Regions from separate parts of the Fructilactobacillus carniphilus genome, predicted to be linked through region 3. Evidence: riboswitches for the same ligand, from Rfam matches in the RefSeq annotation. Region 3 holds a riboswitch; each other region holds the start of a gene.

Region 1 (7,052 bases), 200 kb from region 3:
AGCTAAAGTGGTTATCGTAAGGTTCGTGCTTTTCCGCCAGTAACTTTTTGAGCATGTAGGGGACCACCGAAATGATGGTGCCTCGCCCGTGCACCAAGTCCTGGTTAATCGCCAGCGGGTCAAAATGTTCGTAGAGTCGGACCGGCATTCCGTACAACAGACTCCGCATCACGATTGAAAGGCCGCTGATGTGATACAACGGGACGGCACAAATCCAGCAATCGGATTCCGTGACCGGCAGGTTTAGTTCAGCGCCCATCGCACTAGTCCAGTGGTTCCGATAGCTTTGACAAACACCTTTGGGGCGCCCGGTCGTGCCCGACGTGTACATAATGCTTGCTAACGCATCGAGCTCCGTTGGCTGTGCTGACCAATTTAACTGAGGTTGCCACTCGAGTTGATCAAGGACGATTAGTTTCACGTTAGCTACGTTCTGTAACTGTGGCAGAAATTTCTGCGTGGTTAAAATGGTCTGCACCTGGGCATCTTCAATTTGATACTGCAGTTCGGGAGTGGTCAGGTGTTTATTTAAACACACAATCGGTTCGCCGAGTTGATGCAACGCTAGGATACCAAAGTAAAGATTTGGCGTGTTATTGCCTAGGATGGCGACCCGCCCGGGCTTTGCTAGTCGGGATTGCAAGGTCGCACAGAGACCGTTCACTTGTTGTTGAAGGTCTTGAAAGGTCCACGTCTGCTCGTGAAAGGACAGTGCTAGGCGATGGGGCGTTAGTTGTGTTCGTTTTTGGAGCCAATTATCCATTGTAAACCTGGTTTCTAGGGAAATTTAGGAAATTGGTTAAAGTTTGGTTTCCGCTTTTCCAAAAAGGCGTCGCGGCCTTCTTTGGCTTCGTCACTGGTGTAGTACAGCAGGGTGGAATCACCTGCCAGCTGTTGAATCCCGGCCAATCCATCGGTCGCGGCGTTCATGGAAGCCTTGATTAACCGTAATGCCATGGGTGAACGTTGTAAGAGCACGTCACACCAGTCGAGGGTCTCTTGTTCCACATCATCTAACGGCACAACCTTGTTGATCCAGCCCATTTGAAAGGCTTCATCAGCGGTGTAGGTCTTGCACGTGAACCAGACTTCTTTGGCCCGTTTGATGCCAATCGTGTCGGCCAGTAAGCCCGATCCGTAGCCCCCGTCGAAACTACCGACTTTGGGACCGGATTGCGCAAACTTCGCGTTGTCAGCGGCAATCGTCAGGTCACACACGAGCTGTAAGACGTTTCCGCCTCCCACGGACCAACCGCGAACCATTGCAATCACCGGCTTAGGAATGACCCGGATGAGGTGTTGCAGGTCCAGCACGTTTAAGCGGGGAATGTGGTCACTGCCGACGTAGCCACCGTTCCCACGGACCCCTTGGTCGCCACCGGAACAGAAGGCAAGGTCACCTTGGCCGGTTAAAATAATCACGCCGATGGTTTCGTCGTCTCGGCATTGCGCAAAAGCGTCAATCATTTCGTTGACGGTTTGGGGGGTAAAGGCGTTGCGTTTTTCCGGCCGGTTAATCGTAATTTTTGCAACTTTATCGCGACGTTCAAATAGAATATCTTGGTATTGATTCGGAATTGTTTCCCAGGTAGTTGTCATAAGAACCTCCAATGGTAATAATGGAATAAAACGGCGACATAACGAAAGTGGTGAAGAACGTGAATTTACTTGAATTATTAAACATCCAAACGGAGCTGGTAACACCAAAGCGGGTAGTACTCACGCTAGATGTAACCGAACAGGACCAGCAACCCTATGGCTTGATGCACGGCGGAATTAGCTGCGTGCTGGCAGAAACGGCGGCCAGTATCGGCGCTAATCAACTGCTGGGTGAACACGAAGCAGCTGTAGGCGTCAACATTGAAACGCATCATCTCAAAGCCGTGCGCACCGGTTTAGTTACGGCCGTGGCAACCCCGCTGCAACAGGGACATCGTCTCCAAGTTTGGCAAGTAAACGTACAGCACCACGACCAGTTGGTCAGTACCAGCACCGTCACGTTAACCAAGCAATCGTTAGGCGACCAATAGTCTTATTTTAGCAAATTCTGGCAGGTTACTTAGGCTTGTAACTAAAATTTAATCCAGTTCTAGGAATCCCATTGCGCCAGTTGTCCTGATAGCGCGGCGCTCAACGCCAGGGCTAGTGGATGGGGCGTCGGTAAGTAACGTCGGATGAGCGGTTGCTGATTCAGCTTAATTTCAAAGTAGTTGGAAATGCCAATCGTCCCATTGACACCGGCAATTTGGAGGAGTTGGGGTTGCCACAGTTCTTCCTTAGGAACGGCAGCTAGGACGGGTGGAAAGGTTGAGGCTGCTTGTTCCATCTCAATCACGAGTAGCACGGGTTTCCACACGACGGGATTTTGGAACAATTCGTTTAACCATTTCTGGGTGATTGCGTAATCCGGAAGCTGACTGTACTGACCCTGATAGGCACGGGTCAGGTCGACGATGGCAGCGGGAGTGATGTGATTTTGGTGCAAGTACCCTTCGATCAGGGCAGCAGCGGTTTGTTGCTTATGCATGGAGATTACCTCCTACGCTGGGGCGAGAAAGAGCACTAGTTGGACCAGGACGAGAGCGCCAACTAGTGTAATCCAGTCGCGGTTTGTGACGCGGATGGGCGTGGCAAAGGTTCGCGGTTGATCTTCCACAAACCCTTGTGATTCCATGGCGCGGGCGAGGTGATTGGACCAACCGAGGGCCACGACTAAGGCCTTAAAGTAAATCGTGGGCCCCCACGGATGTAATACCTGACCGCGCATGTTACCGCTGGCGCGGATGACTTGCAGTTCCTGTTGAAACCGCGGGACCAGGTTGATGGCGGCTAAGACTCCGTACACGAACTTGGACGGGACGTGCGCATTTTGTTCTAGCGCTTGGGCTAACTGGATCATCGGGGTGGTTAGGGAAAAACCCAAGCCGAGGTACACGTAGGCGTAGAGCCGAGTGAAGAGCACGGTTCCCATGTAGAGACCGTTTGCTCCGTAATAAAGCTGTGAGAAGAAAATCCCGAGCGCGGGTAGCAGGGCAATTAGGCTAAACGTGAGAACCTTCTTGAGCTGCCGACTTTGTTTCCAAATTAGATAACCAAGGCAGACGACAATCAGAACTAAATTAATGGTTAGGTTCGGAATCAGCGAGATTTCAAAGGCAATTAGGACAATTAAAAGTAACTTTAAGGCAGGATTCATTAGTCGGCCTCCTGGTAGGTAAACGTGTGCTCGGCAAGTTGTAAGTGGTAATCGTAAAAGTGAGGAATGGCAAAGCGCTGGTGACTAATCACCAGTAACTGCTGGTCGGATCCCTGGTATTGTTGCTTTAACAACGCTTGCACGGTGGCCACAGAAGCTTGATCGAGACCGGCAAACGGTTCGTCCAGAAGCAGCAACTGGGGATTGCGAATCATCATTACTAGAATTTGGAGCTTTTTCTGCTGGCCTCCACTGAGAGTGTAGACGCTCTGTTGTTCGTGACCTTCGAGGTGTAACTGGTGCAGGGCCTGATTCACAGTCTCAGTGTTCCATGTGGGACATTGGCTAGTTTTGAGTGCCAACTCTAACTCTTCGGCAACGGTCACCCGTAGGAATTGATCGGGAGCCGATTGAAAAACCAGTCCGAGTCGATCGTAGTAACGTTTGTTTTTGATTTTTTGAATGTTTTGTTGCTGCAGGTTGATTTGCCCGGAATACTTCTGCAGTTTGCTTAGGCTCCGGATTAAAGTCGATTTCCCGCTGCCGCTTGGTCCAGTGATCAGGGTACAACCAGCTGGAATCGCTAGTTTGGGTACCGAAAGTAACGGGGTTTGTCCGTACCAAATTTGATAGTCGTGGAGCCGAAAAAGTGCATCCTGAGGATCAGGAAGCGAGAAGCGTTGCGCAGGTTGTTGGCGGATGGTAAATAGTTCGGTCTGCTCCGTTGTCGACAACAAATGAAGCTCGTGTTTGTTAGCATCGACCGTGACCACGTGATCTACTAGGTCCTGATACCCGGTTAAATCGTGGTCGGAAACGATGATGGTTTTGCCGTGTTCCGTCTGAAGCTGGTGCAATTGTTGCAAAATGTCACGTTTGGAATGCGGATCAATGCTGGCAAACGGTTCGTCCAGCAGAAAAATAGCGGGATCGAGCGCTACCATCGTGGCCAAAATGGCCTTTTGTTTTTCACCCCCAGAAAGGGAAAGCACCTTGCGCTCGGCTAAAGCTTCAATGTGACAAAATTCCAGCGCTGCTTGAATCTTAGCCGGAATTTTTGTCGGATCCGTTTGCTGATTTTCAAGGGCAAACTGGAGCTCCCCCGCGACCGTCTGCATGACAAACTGTTGGTTGGGATCCTGTAACATCATGCTGACGGTCTTAGACCGGTGGGCTGCCGGTAATTCCGGGAGTGGCTGGTGTTGTAACGTAATTTCACCCTGGTAGGATTGATCATTAAGTCCGGCGATCAATTCTAAGATGGTGGATTTTCCACAACCGGATGGACCGCTTAAGAGCCAAAAATGGCCGGTGGGAATTTCTAACTGAACGTCGTGAAACAAGGGTTCAGTTTGATTCGGATATTTAAAACTAAAATGTTGCAGTGTGACTGCTGGTTCCATAGCTTCCTCCACGAAAAAACCGCCCTCCAAAATTGGGGGACGGTTGAATTTTTTGCGACAACTGTGTGTCAGGTTACCTCCGCTAGCATTACCTAGATCAGGTTCAACGGGTATTATCTCAGCCGTAAATGGGCACCCCAGCTATTCGATTAGGTTAAGTATACCAGATTTTGGCTGGTGGTCGGGCAGCAAAAGTGACATTTAGCCGAAACTGTTTGCCCGAAAAGAGCGGTTTTAATCCATCTAACTCAATGAGGGTGGGCAAAGTTCTCCTAATTTGGCACAATCAGAAGCAGACTACGTGTAAAGGATGAAAACTGTTTATGAAGCTGAAAGAAATGACTTATTGTGCCCTGATGATTGCAATCATTGCCTGTTTAGGACTGATTCCGTTAATTACGATTCCTTTTTTACCCGTGCCGATTTCCTTTCAAACGGCGGGGATCATGCTAGCTGGGTCCTGTTTGGGCCGGAAACTCGGCTTTTGGAGCGTCACGCTCTTTTTACTGCTCGTGGCAGTTGGATTACCGTTGTTAGCAGGTTTTCGCGGGGGAGTTGGGGTCTTCTTTGGACCCACCGCTGGTTATCTCATTAGCTGGCCGATTTGTGCTTACGCAATTGGCTGGTTAGTGCAGCACCTACGCCGCGTTCCATTATTCTGGCGCTTTATAGTTGCCAACTTAGTGGGTGGAATGTTGCTGATGAACCTCGTGGGCGCCGGCTATCTGGCTTGGCAAAGTAACTTACCGTTCACCCAGGTGCTGGTTAGCAGCCTGGTCTTTTTGCCCGGTGATGCCTTAAAAGCGTTGGTCGTGGCGGTCGTAGCGGATCAATTAGCTCGACACCGCTTGTTGCCCCATTTTTAGGACAAACAAAAAGAGCTCCTTCGTTTGGAAGGGGCTCTTCGTAACTCTAGACGTCTAAATCGGTTTCTTCTGATTTAGTTGAAGTGTTGGTTGTAGCTGTTTCTTTAGCATTAGCTTTTACGGCATCTTTTTCTGCTTCTGGGTCTTCTTTTTCAATCCCGTAAGCGACCCGGACCTTGTGGGTTAATTCATCCACAAGTTCTGGTTTTTCCTTCAGGTTAGCCACGGTCTTGTTCAATCCCTGACCGAGTCGTTCTTCTCCATAGGAGTACCAGGACCCGGACTTGTTAATGATATCTTTATCAACGGCCAGGTTCACCATGTCGGCAACCGGTTCGATTCCGTGCCCAAAACTCATCAACGTGTCAACGGTCTTGAATGGTGGTGCCACCTTATTCTTAGCCACTTTGATCTTGGTTTCTTTCCCCACGACTTCTTGGCCTTCCTTTGATTGCTTACTACCGCTTACCCGCAATCGAACACTTGAGTAGAACTTCAGAGCCCGACCACCGGGAGTGGTTTCCGGATTTCCAAACATGACCCCGACTTTTTCTCGAAGTTGGTTGATGAAAATCACGACGGTTTTGGTCTTATTGATATTGGCGGTTAATTTCCGCAAAGCCTGTGACATTAACCGGGCTTGGAGTCCCACGTGGGAATCACCGATGTCACCTTCAATTTCGGATTTCGGGACTAACGCAGCCACGGAGTCTACCACTACGAGGTCGATGGCTCCAGAACCAATTAGGGCGTCTGCAATTTGCAGACCTTCCTCACCGGTTCCAGGCTGGGATAGTAATAAGTCATCGATGTTAACTCCGAGGGCCTTGGCGTACTCCGGATCCATCGCATTTTCGGCATCAATGTAGGCAGCAGTACCACCGTTTTTTTGCAATTCGGCCACGGCCTGCAGGGCAATTGTGGTTTTTCCGGAAGATTCAGCTCCAAAAATTTCCACGACCCGACCGCGAGGGAACCCACCAATTCCTAAGGCAATATCCAGGGAGAGAATCCCCGTGGAAATGGCCTCAACGTTAGAATTAGGGGTTTCACCCATCCGCATGATGGCTCCAGTTCCGAATTCTTTTTTGATTTGTTTTAAAGCTTTGTCAAGTTCAGCTTGACGAGCATCTTGCGCGCTCTTTTTTGAATTTGTGGCCATTCAAAGCACCCTTTCTGTTTGGCGTGAACGTATGTTTGGTTCCTCAATAATAATTATTCTACGCTATTAAGTACGAAATTCCAACCGAAAACGGTTCAGTTTTAAGCTAATTAACGGAAATATTTTGCCTGGCTCTCCGTTAATTATAACTTATTTGGAAAAATGTGTATCTTTGCAAAAAATTAACTATTATAATGAGTCAATAATTAATCAGTTTGGCTAAGGAGGTTTTTTTATGAATAAAATTTGGGAACGGATTACCCGGAAGGCATCTGCCCAAGGCTTGTTAGATCAAGATTCGCGCCTGGAACCCCATATGACAACGAAGGATTTGCTGGGGTTGGGACTAGGAATGGTGGTTGGAACCGCTATCTTTACTCTACCTGGAATTGTGGCAGCGGAACATACGGGGCCTGCGGTAGCTT
Region 2 (7,052 bases), 180 kb from region 3:
TACCCAACGCATTATGGTACAAATAATCAGTTCCTGAAGTTACGTTGGCGGGCGAAACCGGCACGTTTAAAAAGATATCCTTGAGGGCAAAATTACCGGCATCAATGTAATTGGCTTTCTTTTCAGAAAAGGTCAGTTTCCCAGTAAAGGTCTCTTTAGAACCCTCTACATATTTGTTGTTAATGTAATCATCTAATTGCGCCGTTGTGTAATTCGGCTTGGACAAAGAAAATAACTTCCGCAAGGTTTCCTGATCATCCTCAACGTCTGAGTAATCAATCCCCCAGGCACCAATGTAGCTACTCCCAACCAATTTAACTTTATCGTCTATGGCAAAACCTTCTAATTCTGCCAGTAATGGCGTTACCGACCGATCTGCTTGCAGATAAACATCCGAATCCCGCCGATGAACGTACCGAGTGCCTAACAAATTAGCCATGATAGAGATTTTATTAACCATTTTACCGTAAGAAAATTCTTCTCCCACGACCAAGTCAACGACATCCGGATCTACTGCTTGCCGTAATAACTGGTCAAAATCATCGGCCGTTACGTGATAAGCCTTAATTGCAGAGCCAGCTAATGAATGAAGCAACTGGTCATGATTAACGGCGAAATCGTGTTCATTCCCGGAATCTAAGACCACCAAAACCAGTTGGTCCGGACTTAATTTCCCCTGCGCAAACGCAATTTTAATTTCATCAAGCAGGCTCGCAATGCTGGCACCTGCTTCCCGGTTAGTTGGGATCACATAGAGATGTTGGGCTGCTGTCATTGGAATGCTCCTTTTAATTTGGTAGATAAGTTTTACATAGCTTATCACTTTTCTTGTGATGAAAGGAGATTAATTAAATTAAAAAAGAGCAGGTTCTCATTGAACCTACTCCTTTTGCTGAACCTTAATTAGTTACTTTGAAATTGCTTAGAATCTGCTTGGAATTGCTTGGTCTAATAAAAGTAAATAAGATAAGAAGACTAATCACTATATAACAAATAGCATGAATAAATAAATCGGTATTACCACCGACGTAAGTAAGCGAATTTTGAATAAAATCAGAGGAAAAATCAAAACAAAAATGAACTATCATTGGCAAGATAATACTTCTCGTTCTTAAATAGATAACCCCCAAAATAATTCCCACGAATACCGTCAAAAAAATTTGCACAGCTACTTTAATTACGTTCTCACTATCTAACAATGGTCTCACCAAATTAACCAAATGCATTACAGCGAACATTAAACTGCTAACCAATAAAGCAGCCAAAATTCCTTTATAGCTTACTAACTTTCGCACATTAATAAAATACTTCAGAAGTGTGATTAACAAAATCCCTCGAAATAAATATTCTTCCAAAACACCAGCTTCAATGTCACTAATGAGGTTCATATAAGCGCCATTGTTAAACGTAAATTTAACGGCAAAAATATTGTATAAAAGACCTACCAATATGATTACTATCAATCCATCAACGACTAATTGTTTCCCCAACGGTACATTAGATAACCAAAAGATCTTCTCTTTCCAAAAAAAGTGATTGAAAAGCATCAAAACAATCAACATGATTAAATCAATGATTATAAACGATTGAAAGTTATTGGAATGTAGTGGGGTTAACCCAATCATCCCCAAATTACTTAAAAATAATTTCCCCACAATTGCTGGAATCAATACAATAATAAAAATGACACTCAAGACCCAAAATGCGGTGATTCCCCAAAATGAATTTTTGAATTTCTGCAATTGATAACCTCCTTTATTTCTAAATTTAGTCAACCTAATCAAGCAAAATATAATAAAACGATGTGAACTATAAAAATTAAATTCCACATCGTCCTAAAATATAATTACCTAAATCGGATTAGCCGCCACCCAGATAATAATTGCAATTACTGCAACTACAACTGCATACCAACCAAAATATTTGGTTTCTTTTTTTCTTAATTTCTTTACAACCCAAACTATCAAAGAAAACAAGGCCGTAAACAATAGAATCCCTGAAAGGGTCGTTAAAAATGAACTCAAACTATTCATATCTTTCTCCTAATAAATTATTTATTAAAGATTAATTTTTATTTTTTAAGTTTACATTATTATAATTTTAAACGCAAATTATGCTTAAAGACCCATGATTATTTACAATAATCTTCACGTAGCAACGAATAAATTGCTTCATCACAAACACCAGAAGTGTTAAGTCCTCGCTGCCGTAAGGTTCCTTCGTAAGTTAATCCGCATTTCTTAATTACCTTACCGGAGTTCACATTCCTGCGATCATGAATAATCTCAATTCTATTGACATCACTGTTTTGAAATAAATAAGCAATCACTAATTTTACAGCTTCGGGAGTATAGCCGTTCCCCCACCAATCGTGACCAATGCAAAAGCCAAATTCCATCAATTTAACGTGCTGGTCTTGATTCACGACGGAAACCGTTCCAATTAACTCGCCATTTTCTTTTAAAACAATTCCCCAATCATAATAATCAGGCTGCTGATACCACGGTTGCCGAATTTTCAAACTTTCTTTCGTCATTTCAATGGATTCATGTGCTGGCCACGTTAAATATTTGGTGACCCGTGGATCACTGGCCCAGTTATAAAACATCATAGCAGTATCGCTTTCCTGTAACGGCCGTAAAATTAGTCGCTCAGAGGTCAACTTTTGGGTTCCTGACATTGTAATTCCTCCTTGATTTCATGATTGAAACAACCATAAACCAAAAGACATAAAAAAGCGACCGTCCACTGACAGTCGCTTCATCATTCATAAATATGGCTCATTTTTCCAACAAATGAGCCCGTTCCAACATCCGCGCAATCAACAGTGAAAGCACACCACTGAAGATGAAGACGGATACCAATGCAACTACGAACAGTGTCGCAATCAAGCCCACGCTAAAGCCGGCATAGTCTTGTCTGATTAATTGGTACCCAAACGTAATCACCGTGGTGGTAATCGAAGTCAGCGTCACACTCAGCCAGCCGTAGTTCTTGTAGCCCGTGACCGCAAATCCAAGTTCAGAACTTACCCCTTGGATTAACCCAGAAATCAACGTGGAAGCACCCCAGATTCCGCCGAGCAACATTTCTACGACAGAACCCAGCAGTTCAGCTAACAATCCGGAACCGGGAATCCGAACTACCAATAGTGCCAGTGGACCAGCCATCGTCCAGAATCCGAGCAGGATCGAACCGGCAAACGGTGCCAAGCCCAACGGCGTTAATACCGCTGTCACGGCCGTGTAAATCGGGTCCATAATCCAGAAAATCAATCCCGTGATAATACCAATTAACGTTACTAAAATGATGTTTTTCAAATGCCATTCTGATACCCAGCGTTTCATAATTTCGTCCTCCGTTTGTAATTTAGCCATAATAAAAAGCACTCAACCACGGCTGAGTGCTTTGAAAAACGAATTTATGATTGCACTAGTAACAATCAGCTTTTCAAACGCGATAATCGTTCCCTGCGGCAGTCCTAACTACATCAGGTTCAATGGGTTTAATCTCAGCTCGTGGCACCCCAACTTTTTATTCTGAACTTATTATAACATATTTTTTCTTACTACTTCGTATTTTTTTCTAGGCCAAAACCACGGGACAATCCGTAGTAGACAATGGCGGAGAAAATCATCGAGATAAACGTAGCGCCGACGGTCTCTTTAATGACCGGCATGTTCTTCAAAACCAGGTACAAAATCACGCCTAAGACCAGTGTCACAATCGCAATCACGTTGTAACCACCCTGGTACCAGAGTTGTCCCTTTGGATTAGCCAAGGTTTGGGGCGTGTAATTCTTCCAGTTTAAGAGGAAGTAATCGACACACATGATGGCGATGATTGGTCCCAGCAGCATTCCCGTGTAGTCCAAGAAGGACGTGAAGGAGGCTAAGAAACTTCCGTTTAGCAACGGCACAAAGGTTAATAACATGGAAACAAGCGTAATAATAACCAATGACTTGTTGAAACTAACCTTGTGAAAGACGTTGTTCAAAGCGGAAGCCCCGGCCTGAATGTTAACCGCGTTGGCCGTCATACTGGTCAAGACAATCACAATCATAGCGATGAAGCCAAGGCCAAGCTTATTGGCAATGATACTAGGATCAGAGTTGTTCGGATCGTAACTTCCAGACGTCATGGCCACGCTAATCGTGGTACAAATCCCAATCAACGTGAAACTCATTAACCCGAGCAGGGCGCCCCAGAACGGAGCACTGATGGCCACGTGCTTTTTGCGCGTGAACCGGGTAAAGTCAGCGGCACCGGTAACCCAGCCTAGACTAGCATCGGCAATCGTATCGATTCCCAGCCCAAACGGCATCTTTTGTGCCGCTGGAATCCGATAGTGTAACAGGTCGGTCATGGAAACGTTCTTAAAGACCACAATCGTTTCCAAAATCACAAAGATGATGACCAGCACGACTCCAATCCGTTCCACTAACTGCACGGAACGTTGGCCTGCCACGATACTCAAAATGTGTAGCACACTCATAATTCCAATTCCGACAATCATCCCGAGGTTCCCACCCGGATGACCAAAGAGTGGCCAGTTAAAGAGGCTATGGAAAATGAAGGCTAACGAGGTTGCCGCAATGAAGGTATTCACGGCCGTCCATCCCAAGAACAAGGTGATGTTAATCAGCGACGGAATAATACTTCCGCGAATCCCGAACGATCCCCGGGATAACACTGTGGTCGTGGCTCCGGTTTGGTAACCCACGTATCCCAACATGCTCAAAAAGATGTAGGCCAGCACTCCGGCAATTAACGTTGCGGTCGTCCCACCAATCAAGCCACAGGCGGCTACCACGCCCCCGATGAACCAGGTCCCGTTATTGGCGTTCGCGCCAAACCACGTGGCAAACATGTCCCAGTAGTTCATATTCCGTTCGTCTTGTGGAATGACTCGGAACGCGTACTTGCTATTATTCAATATAGTTTCCTCCAAAATATTAACATTTTGTGTCTGTTTTATATCAATAATCGTCTTTCTTAGTATAGCAGAGATTAGTGCGAAACGGTAGCACTGCCAGTAATTCTAGCCCGTTTGTGATGTTGGTTAGAATTAGCTTATAATCAAAACTAACTAACGCCCCAATCCCTTCACAAGCTCAAATTATTCCCCCCGTGAAAGCGGAAACATGATAAAATAAAGGTAGGAACATCGCAGAAAGGAGAATCGCAATGGTTATCTTATTACATGCATTAATCGGAATCGTTGGTTTCGTAAGTGCCGGCGTTTTAGGAATTAGTTTCATGGGTCACACCCAAGAACTATCCACGATGCAACGTTGGTCATTGATTTTAACGGTTAGTGCCGTTGGAATCACCGCCGTGCTTGGTCTGTACTACATGGCTGGTATTTGGGGCGCTTTAGTTTCTGGCCTCTTATTAGCCTACTTTGAATACGTGTGCTTCTTTAAAGAACCCAAAACGGTTCACGAACACCAATAAAACAGATTAAAAAAATCCGCTAGCCTCGTTTGGTTAGCGGATTTTTGTTTGGCGCAGCTTTATTTAAGTTTCACTAGGCCCACGGCAAGCGTGCCGGCAATCCAGAACAAACTCCCAATTAGCATTAACGTCGGTAACGAATTACCAATCAACGGTAAGATCAGCACGCTTAGGAGCGAAGCCACAATTTGCGGGACACAAACTTGGGCGTTAAATAGCCCCTGATAGACTCCGGCATTCTGTGCTGGAATCGCATCCATCACAAAAGCCAATGGGTAGATGATAATCCCAGCCCAGCCAACTCCAATTAGAATGAAGGCCAGCACCATGCCTAAGATTGGTGTCGTTAGACAGGTAGGGAGCGGGATCCAATTAGAATGAAGGCCAGCACCATGCCTAAGATAGAATGTAAAATTCCAATCCCCACAAAGCCCACGGCTCCAACCGCTAAGCTTCCGCCCAATGCATGCACTTGATACCGGCGTGGCACCCGGCCTAATCCTACTGCCAGAACGGAGGCGGCTAAGGCGTACACTCCGGATAACACCCCAAAGAGATTTCCTCCCTGCTGGTACGCCGCACTGGCTGGATTAGTGGTGTGATAAACGTTGGCAGCAATGGTTCCGGCACCGTATGTCCACAACAGCGCAAAGGCCACGAAACACAGCCCCTGCACTAGCGCAATCGTCCAAAAAATCGGTGGTGCCTGCTTGATTAACTGCCAGTAACTCGGCTTCGTCTGCGCCGGTGGTCCTTGATACAGCTCCAGTTCCGCTGGTGTGTACTCACGGACGTTCATCACCGTCAAAATGGCACAGATGGTTAGCACGGCCGCCGCCAAGTAGAAAACCAGTTTCATGGTCAACGGGGCGGCACCCGGTCGCGCCACGTTGCTAACGCCGAGAACCGACAGGAGCCACGGGGTAATGGCGGCTAAGATGCTTCCGCCGTTAACCATAATGCTTTGCAGCGAGGTGACCTGTCCTTTTTGTTCACTACTAACCATGTCGCCAATCAGGATCTTAAAGGGTGCCACACAGGAGTTCGCGGCCACGATGTACAGTAACACCAGTACCGCTCCAATTCCCAAGACCACGGAAATCGGTAAGCCCCAGTCCCCGGCGTTCGGCAGTAAAATCAGGGTCAGGTCAGCAATGATCGTGCCTCCGACCAGGTAGGGAATCCGGCGGCCTAACTTAGGTAACCACGTGGCGTCTGAAAACCGGCCCAGGATGGGTTGGGTAATCATTCCGGTAATTGGCGGAATTAAAAACAAGAACGCTAGCATCTGCGGACTGGCTCCAAACGTCTGAAACAGGCGACCCAGCTGGGAATTTTCTAATCCCAGTGACATTTGGGCACCCAGTAGGCCGAAGCTCAACCAAAAAAGTTGACTGAACCGTAATCGTGGTAATGGTTGTTGCTGTTTCATCGGGCCACTCCCTTTCTCAATTTAAAGATAATGTCATTGTACCGGCATCAAATCCTGGATTCAAACCTTTTATGGTTGTTAAAAATTCACAATAGCAAAAATATTTTTCACAAAAAGGGTTGCCAATTCCTTTGTAAGCGGTTACAATTAATTTCATAAATTG
Region 3 (7,052 bases):
TTACCCCTAACACTGGGTTGAATAAGAGAACAATTCCTAAAATCAAACCAATGACAGCGAGGATTACAGTAAACCAAAAGTAACCTTTTTGGTTCTTGCTAATGTAACGACTAGCCCAAAGTTCGAAGAGGGAGTCCATGATGAATGAAATTGACAAAACAACCCAAAGGTAAATGCCACCTAAACCAGGCATAAAGATGATTAGGACTCCTAAGATCAAATCTAGGACGGCACTAATAATTACCCACGTGTTACTGATTCCCAGTGATTTATCAATCGCCGTTAAATCAGCTAGCTTGAAGATTCCTTCCATTACCATCGCAAAGGCAATTATGTAAGCAACCACCACTAGGGAGCCACCTGGATATTTCAGCATTACTAATGAAAGAATTGCAAATAAAATTCCCACTACTAAAGTAAAGGGATCAAATTTTCTTTCGGAACTAAACATAGTGTTTCCTCCTTATATTTTAATACAAACTTAATTATATCATATTTGGTAAGCAGTCCTCGTTTTATAGTAAAATAAAATTGACGGCAATTTTTTTCGAAATCAGTAATGAAGAAAGTGTTGAAATTCATGAAGAAGAAACTGTACCATCTTTTCGGCTATTTGGGAGCTTTTTTCCTGCCCATTTTAGTTGTAATTCTAGCTTTTGCTGGGCGCGGGATTGCTCCGTTAGGTGACCATAATCTGTTGGTGAGCGACTTAGCAACCCAATACTTTCCCTTTTTCAATTTTTTGCGTATGCAGTTACACAATGGAGGATTTAGTACCTATTCTTTTTTATTTTCTCTCGGGGATAATACAATTCCGGTCTACACCTATTATTTAATGAGTCCCTTGAATCTGTTGGTGGCTTTTGTTAAAAGTGCCCAGATTCCACTGCTCATGGAAGCCATCATTATGATTAAGATTGGCTTGATTAGTCTCTCCATGGTGATTTTTCTGCGGGTTAAGGAACACGAGTTTAACTGGTGGCAACTGGTGGCCGGAGTTGCGTACGGTCTGTGTGGCTTTGTGTCCATGTATTTTTACGACTTTATGTGGCTGGAAGCGTTGATGGTCTTACCGTTCTTGACGCTTGCCATTGACCGGCTCTTTCAGAAAGGCAAGTGGGGTTGGTATACCTTTACTTTATTGGTTGCCATCCTGTTGAACTATTACATGGGGTACATGCTGTGCGTTTACTCTGTGATCTACTTTGTTTACCTCCTGTTATTGCACCAACCGCAGTCCATGAAGTTCTGGGCCTACGTCAAGACCCAGGGAGCTTTACTGGTTAAATACATCGTCAGCTCCATCCTTGGCGGGGCTCTATCAGCAATCTTGCTAGTGCCCACCTTGGTGGGGATGCTGTCAACGGGGAAGGGAAGCCTCGATTGGACTAGTTTCCTACCAATCTTCCGGTTTTTGCCATCCGACCTGCTTAGTTTAGGGGTCGGCGCGACGAACTTTGTGGGCCGCTTAAACCACGAACCCTCCTTGTTTGTTGGGAGTTTCTTTGCTTTAGGTATCCTCGTGTTCTGGTTTAGTCCTAAAATTAAACGTCACGAAAAGCGAGCCTCAGCCTGGTTAGTGGGAGCGATTTTTGTCGGGATGCTGATTGCCACCTTCGACACGGTCTGGCACATGTTTCAAATGCCCGCCGGGTTCCCGTTCCGCGAAGTTTACATGTTGAGTTTTGTGATGATCTGGCTGGGTTACCAAGCTTGGCGGCGCGGAGCGTTTGCTCAATTTCAGGTGGTTAAAAAAGCGGCCGGCTTATTAGCCTTATTAATCACAATTGGTTACGGATCCGCTTTCTTAGAAATTCGGATTGCGCGAGCCCTGCACTGGGCCACGCCGTTCTATGTGACTAGCTATTGGAACTGGTTGTGGGCCATGCTGTTTATTTTACTGACGGTTGCAGCAATTGGGATTAGTCAACGACAACCACGCTGGTGGCCGTTATTGTTACTGGTAGTGTCCCTCGAAATGGGTACCAACCTGTGGCTGGCCCTCGGTGGTACCCATGAATACGGGAATCAAACCCAGTTTGTGCAAAAGTACAATCGGTCCGCTCAACTGGTGAAAACGGATCAGAATCGCCACCGCTTTACTCGGTTAGACGTCAATAACCAATTGTACGTGCACAACTTCAACATTAATTACAACCAGTACAATGACTCCCTCCTGTTTGATTTTTACGGAGTGAATAGTTACACGTCTTCGCTCAACGTTCACACGCACGATGCACTGACAAAGCTGGGCTTGTACAGTCGAAACGAACGGCGGGTTAGTGTCCGAGGCCTAACGCCTGTAACTGCGCAGCTCTTGAGCGTTGGGCGTCAGGTGGACATTAGTTCTGCCGGAAAGCGGCAGATTAAAACCACGTCGACCAACGCTGGCCTCGGTTATGCTGTTTCGGATCAACTGGAACACCTCCGCTTGGCCAACAATGATGTGTACGGTAATTTGAATCGCTTGTTTCAAGCGGAAAGTAATTCTAAGACCACTGTCTTTCATCCCAATGCGGTTCAGCTGGTGCAAGCTCAGAAAAAAGCCGGTCAGTACCGTTATCAAGTTCGGGTGACAGCTGCCAAACCGGGCATGCAGTATCTTGACTTACAACGCGTTAGTCCCAACCAAAAACTGCAGATTCAGGTCAACGGTCAGCCCATTCAGAGTCGCTATCCACAGAATGGAGCAGAGCTGATTGAACTAGGACACAGAAAGGCGCACGAGCAGTTCACGGTGCAGTTCATGAGTAACCGGAAGCTCAATCAACGTGATTTGCAAACGACCTTTGCTATTTATCAGGGTCAAGCGGTAGATCGCTTTAGCCAGGCTACGAGACCTTATCAATTGCACGTGAATCATCCGGACCGCCTTGCCATTCATGGGAACCACTTTACGGGCACGGTCCAAACGACTAAAGCCCGTCCGGTGGTGCTGATTAGCATTCCGTACGATCAAGGATGGACGATTACAGATGGCAATAAACCTGTTAAAATGAAGAGGGCGGTAAACGGCTTGTCACAAGTCCGGTTAACCCCCGGCACTCATCGTTTGACGTTCCGGTACCAGACTCCGGGTCTTAAGGCTGGTTTCTTAATTTCATTAGTGGGATTAATTGGAACCGGACTGGCCGGTTGGTTCTGGCGGAAAAAGCGTACGGTTAGGAGAGATGCATAATGGCAGTAACAGCATATTTAGTAAGACACGGACAAACTTATTTAAACCTCTATAACAAGGTCCAGGGGTGGATTGATTCCCCCTTGACTTCGAAGGGAATTGCGGATGCCCAGGACGCGGGTGACCGGTTAGCCAAGATTGAATTTGACGCCGCCTTTACCAGTGATTCGGGACGGGCAGTGGCCACTGGTCGGGAAATTTTGAAGAAAAATCCGCGTGGGATGGACATCATTACTTACCAATATCCTGAACTGCGAGAACAGTTCCACGGCTACTTTGAAGGGGAAAACCTCGAACAAATGTGGCAGTTCGTGGGGGAACAAGTTGATATTACTAACGAAGCGGGCGTTTTAGACCACTACGGACTGGAACGAGCTCGGGATCTGATTGCCAAGGCGGATCTGTACAACAATGCCGAAAATAATCAACAGTTTTGGGATCGCTTGAACCGGGGCTTTGATCGGATTCGGGAAAATACTGAAGACGGGCAAAACATCCTGATTGTGTCCCACGGGATGACGATTCGATCGATTGTGGATCGATACGCCCCAGAACTCGATGATGGGCAAGCCGCTAAAAATGGTAGTATCACTAAGTTACTGATTCATCCGGAAACCATTGAAGTTGAATACTACAATAAATTAGACCAGGACGTGTAGTTGCTTGGTTCAAGCAACTAGTGCTACAATGACGTTAATCAAATAAAAAGTTGGGGTGCCATGCGCTGAGATTATACCCATTGAACCTGATGTAGTTAACACTATCGCAGGAAACTTTTATCCGGACGGATTCCGTCCCTTAATAATTGTTAATCCCAAAGTTCTCAGCGATTGCTGGGAACTTTTTTTATTTGGTAAATTTAGCTCATGAGAAGGAGATTGACTAATGCAACCAACCGGAAGTAGGCAGATGCAACAGACGGTGGCGGAACTGATGCCACAATTTATGGAGAATTCCTTTGTAAAAGAGATTGCTACGGGAAGTTTATCCCGGGCGGCCGTAGTGAATTACGTCCAACAGGATAATTTGTACTTAGATCGCTTTTTAACCCTGTATCAGCAGGTACTAGGCGCATTAAATCCTAGTTTACTGGAGCAAACGGAACACGACATTCAGCGGGAAAATGGGGCGCATCAGGTGTTACTGAAGGTGGCGCAGACCACGACGGATCAGATTATGACGCCGGTACCGGCTGCTAAGCAAGTCACCAAGGCGTACTTGGAACACATGGAACGCTCAGCTGAACAATCCGCCTTTTTGGGACTCGCCAGCATGCAAGCCTGTCCCGCGGTTTATAGTAAACTGGCGCAACGATTGGTCCAGCAGGGAGCTAATCAGGCGGATAATCCATTTGCCGACTGGATTAACTTCTATGTCGGAACTGATGATGATTTTAACCACACCATGTTTCATGAGTTGGATCAGCTGAGCCCAACCGTAACGGCTGCGGAACGGCAGCAGGCGCAGCAAGTTTTTCGCAAGAGTTGTGAATTAGAACTGGCCTTTTTTACCCAGGCCGAGGAGGATGATTAACATGCCACAATATCCAACGGGACTCACGATTGCGGGCACTGATTCTGGTGGGGGTGCGGGAATGATGGCCGACATCAAAACGATGCAAACCCTTAAAACCTTTGCGACATCGGTAGTAGTCGGATTGACGGCGCAAAATACGGAGGGCGTGCAACGGATTGAAACCGTGGACGCCGCCATGATAGATGCTCAATTTGCATCCGTTGCCGCGGACTTTGACGTTCGGGCCGCTAAAACAGGAGCCCTTTTTGACGCCGAGCACGTGCAGGCGGTAGTGAGAAACCTGGCTCGCTACCACTTTCCAGTGGTCGTCGTGGATCCGGTGATGGTCGCTAAGGGTGGTAGTCATTTGTTAGATGAAGCTGGAATTGCGACTCTTAAAACGGATTTACTGCCGCTAGCCGACGTGGTTACGCCTAATTTACCAGAAGCCGAACTATTAGCCGGCCGTGCGATTCACGACCGGGTAGACGTTTTAAACGCAGCGAAGCAGATTCAGCAGTTGGGAGCTGCCAACGTGGTGATTAAGGGCGGTCACGGGACGGATGCTGTGGTGGCCGATTACGTGAAACTAGCGGATGGTACCGATTACTGGCTGGAAAGTCCCCGAGTTAACACGAACCGAACGCACGGTACGGGCGATACCTTGTCGTCCGCCATCGTCTCCTACGTGGCCCACGGGATGAACCTAAAGCAGGCGATTCGGCAGGCACACAACTACTTAGCTGCAATTATTCCGCATCCGTTGCCACTGGGTCACGGTCACGGACCGTTGAATCACGGGTTATGGGAGGAACATGATGAAATTTAAGCCAGCAATGTTGCAAGTGTACTTGGTAATTGGAACCCAAAACGTGGAGCAGCAACCCGCCCGACTGTTGCAGGTGGTGCAACAAGCGCTCGCTGCTGGAGTCACGGCAGTTCAATTCCGCGAAAAAGACGGGTCTCAATTGGATGCGGCGGCACGGGTACGATTAGGAAAAGCAATCCACCAGTTGACCCAAGCAGCTGATGTTCCCCTGCTAGTTGATGATGACGTTCAGTTAGCGGAACAGATTGGAGCCGAGGGGGTCCACGTGGGTCAGACCGATGATACCGTAGGCCCAATTCGAGCTCAACATCCTGACTGGATCATTGGATTATCGGTTCACAACGAAGCAGAATTGCAAGCTAGTCAAGCTGACCTTCCGCAGGTGGATTATCTAGGCGTGGGACCGGTCTTTGCGACTGATAGTAAACCGGATGCCCAGGCTCCGATTGGCGTAGCCGGGCTTCAAGCGGTGCAAGCACAAACGGAGCTGCCCCTGGTTGCCATCGGTGGCATTAGTGAAACCAACGTCCATGAACTGAGTGCGGTGCCAACCATTGGAGTTTCAGTGATTTCTGCCATTACGCAGAGTTCAGATCTTCAGAAAACGGTGCAGCTTTTAAAAACGAAGGGAGCAACTCATGAAAACTAACCTATTAGCCCAGATTCACAGTCAGACCCCGATTGTCTTAAACGTCGCTAACCACGTGACCCCACAGCGGGTTGCAGATGGAATCAACTACATTGGCGGTTCACCGATGATGGTGGCTGATCCACTGGAAGCAGCTGATTTAGCCCACATTGCTAACACGGTGGTTTTAAACCTGGGGTCAACCAATCCCGTAGCGCAGGAACTAATGCTAACGGCGGGGCAAGCGGCCAATCAGGTGCAACATCCGGTGATCTTTGACCCGGTGGCGGTGGGAGCCACTCCCTTACGGCGCCAACGGACCCAACAACTTTTAGAGCACGTTCAGGTGATGGTGATTCGTGGTAACGCCGGTGAAGTGGCTGCACTGGCCGGGATTAAGTGGGAACAGCACGGAATTGATGCTGGACAAGGAACCGCTGATCCGGTTGAAGTTGCGCAAACGGCCGCCCAACAACTGAACTGTGTGGTGGTAATTTCCGGACCCACGGACATTGTTACGGATGGCACCACGGTGTATCGGATTGCAAATAATGCACCGCTGTTAACCACCAACGTGGGGATGGGTGATGTCCTCGATGGCTTACTGGGGGTGGCCACGGGCGTAAGTGCCGACCTAGAGACCATTGCCACCGCAACGGGCATTTTGCCAGTAGCAGCGGAACTGGCGGCGGAGCGGTATCCCGATGCGCCGTTCTCGTTTATAGCCGAAACTTATAACCAACTCGCCCGCTTAGATGATCAGACCTTGCAACAACGTTTACAACTGCAAAAGAACTAAAAAAAGACCGCTTTCCAACTGGAAAGCGATCTTTTTTAGTCTAAATTGAGGGAGTGATAGCTCTGTAACAGGGCTCCCCGTAATTCAGGATCGTGCGCATACA

What was found. Region 3 has a riboswitch for thiamine pyrophosphate ahead of M3M37_RS05615 (TenA family protein). Riboswitches for the same ligand answer to the same signal wherever they lie in the genome.
Region 1: another riboswitch for thiamine pyrophosphate. It lies ahead of M3M37_RS06595 (ABC transporter ATP-binding protein); the one in region 3 lies ahead of M3M37_RS05615 (TenA family protein).
Region 2: another riboswitch for thiamine pyrophosphate. It lies ahead of M3M37_RS06460 (ECF transporter S component); the one in region 3 lies ahead of M3M37_RS05615 (TenA family protein).

Annotation. Positions count from the first base shown of each region.
Region 1 covers NZ_CP097121.1:1,306,302-1,313,353, forward strand. Annotated here, with positions in the region: gene M3M37_RS06570 (o-succinylbenzoate--CoA ligase) at 1-763, opposite strand, end outside; gene menB (1,4-dihydroxy-2-naphthoyl-CoA synthase) at 778-1,599, opposite strand; gene M3M37_RS06580 (PaaI family thioesterase) at 1,659-2,030, shown strand; gene M3M37_RS06585 (hypothetical protein) at 2,090-2,527, opposite strand; gene M3M37_RS06590 (energy-coupling factor transporter transmembrane component T family protein) at 2,540-3,196, opposite strand; gene M3M37_RS06595 (ABC transporter ATP-binding protein) at 3,196-4,599, opposite strand; TPP riboswitch at 4,656-4,749, opposite strand; gene M3M37_RS06600 (biotin transporter BioY) at 4,923-5,465, shown strand; gene recA (recombinase RecA) at 5,512-6,627, opposite strand; gene M3M37_RS06610 (APC family permease) at 6,863-7,052, shown strand, end outside.
Region 2 covers NZ_CP097121.1:1,286,329-1,293,380, reverse strand. Annotated here, with positions in the region: gene M3M37_RS06480 (DUF6271 family protein) at 1-775, opposite strand, end outside; gene M3M37_RS06475 (CPBP family intramembrane glutamic endopeptidase) at 900-1,742, opposite strand; gene M3M37_RS06470 (hypothetical protein) at 1,851-2,033, opposite strand; gene M3M37_RS06465 (GNAT family N-acetyltransferase) at 2,132-2,680, opposite strand; gene M3M37_RS06460 (ECF transporter S component) at 2,781-3,377, opposite strand; TPP riboswitch at 3,451-3,539, opposite strand; gene M3M37_RS06455 (purine-cytosine permease family protein) at 3,569-4,936, opposite strand; gene M3M37_RS06450 (hypothetical protein) at 5,188-5,457, shown strand; gene M3M37_RS06445 (hypothetical protein) at 5,517-5,786, opposite strand; gene M3M37_RS06440 (MFS transporter) at 5,804-6,889, opposite strand; gene M3M37_RS06435 (hypothetical protein) at 6,906-7,046, opposite strand.
Region 3 covers NZ_CP097121.1:1,104,004-1,111,055, reverse strand. Annotated here, with positions in the region: gene M3M37_RS05630 (HdeD family acid-resistance protein) at 1-451, opposite strand, end outside; gene M3M37_RS05625 (YfhO family protein) at 581-3,178, shown strand; gene M3M37_RS05620 (histidine phosphatase family protein) at 3,178-3,837, shown strand; TPP riboswitch at 3,879-3,967, shown strand; gene M3M37_RS05615 (TenA family protein) at 4,064-4,711, shown strand; gene thiD (bifunctional hydroxymethylpyrimidine kinase/phosphomethylpyrimidine kinase) at 4,713-5,522, shown strand; gene thiE (thiamine phosphate synthase) at 5,512-6,171, shown strand; gene thiM (hydroxyethylthiazole kinase) at 6,161-6,949, shown strand; gene M3M37_RS05595 (DUF2075 domain-containing protein) at 6,985-7,052, opposite strand, start outside.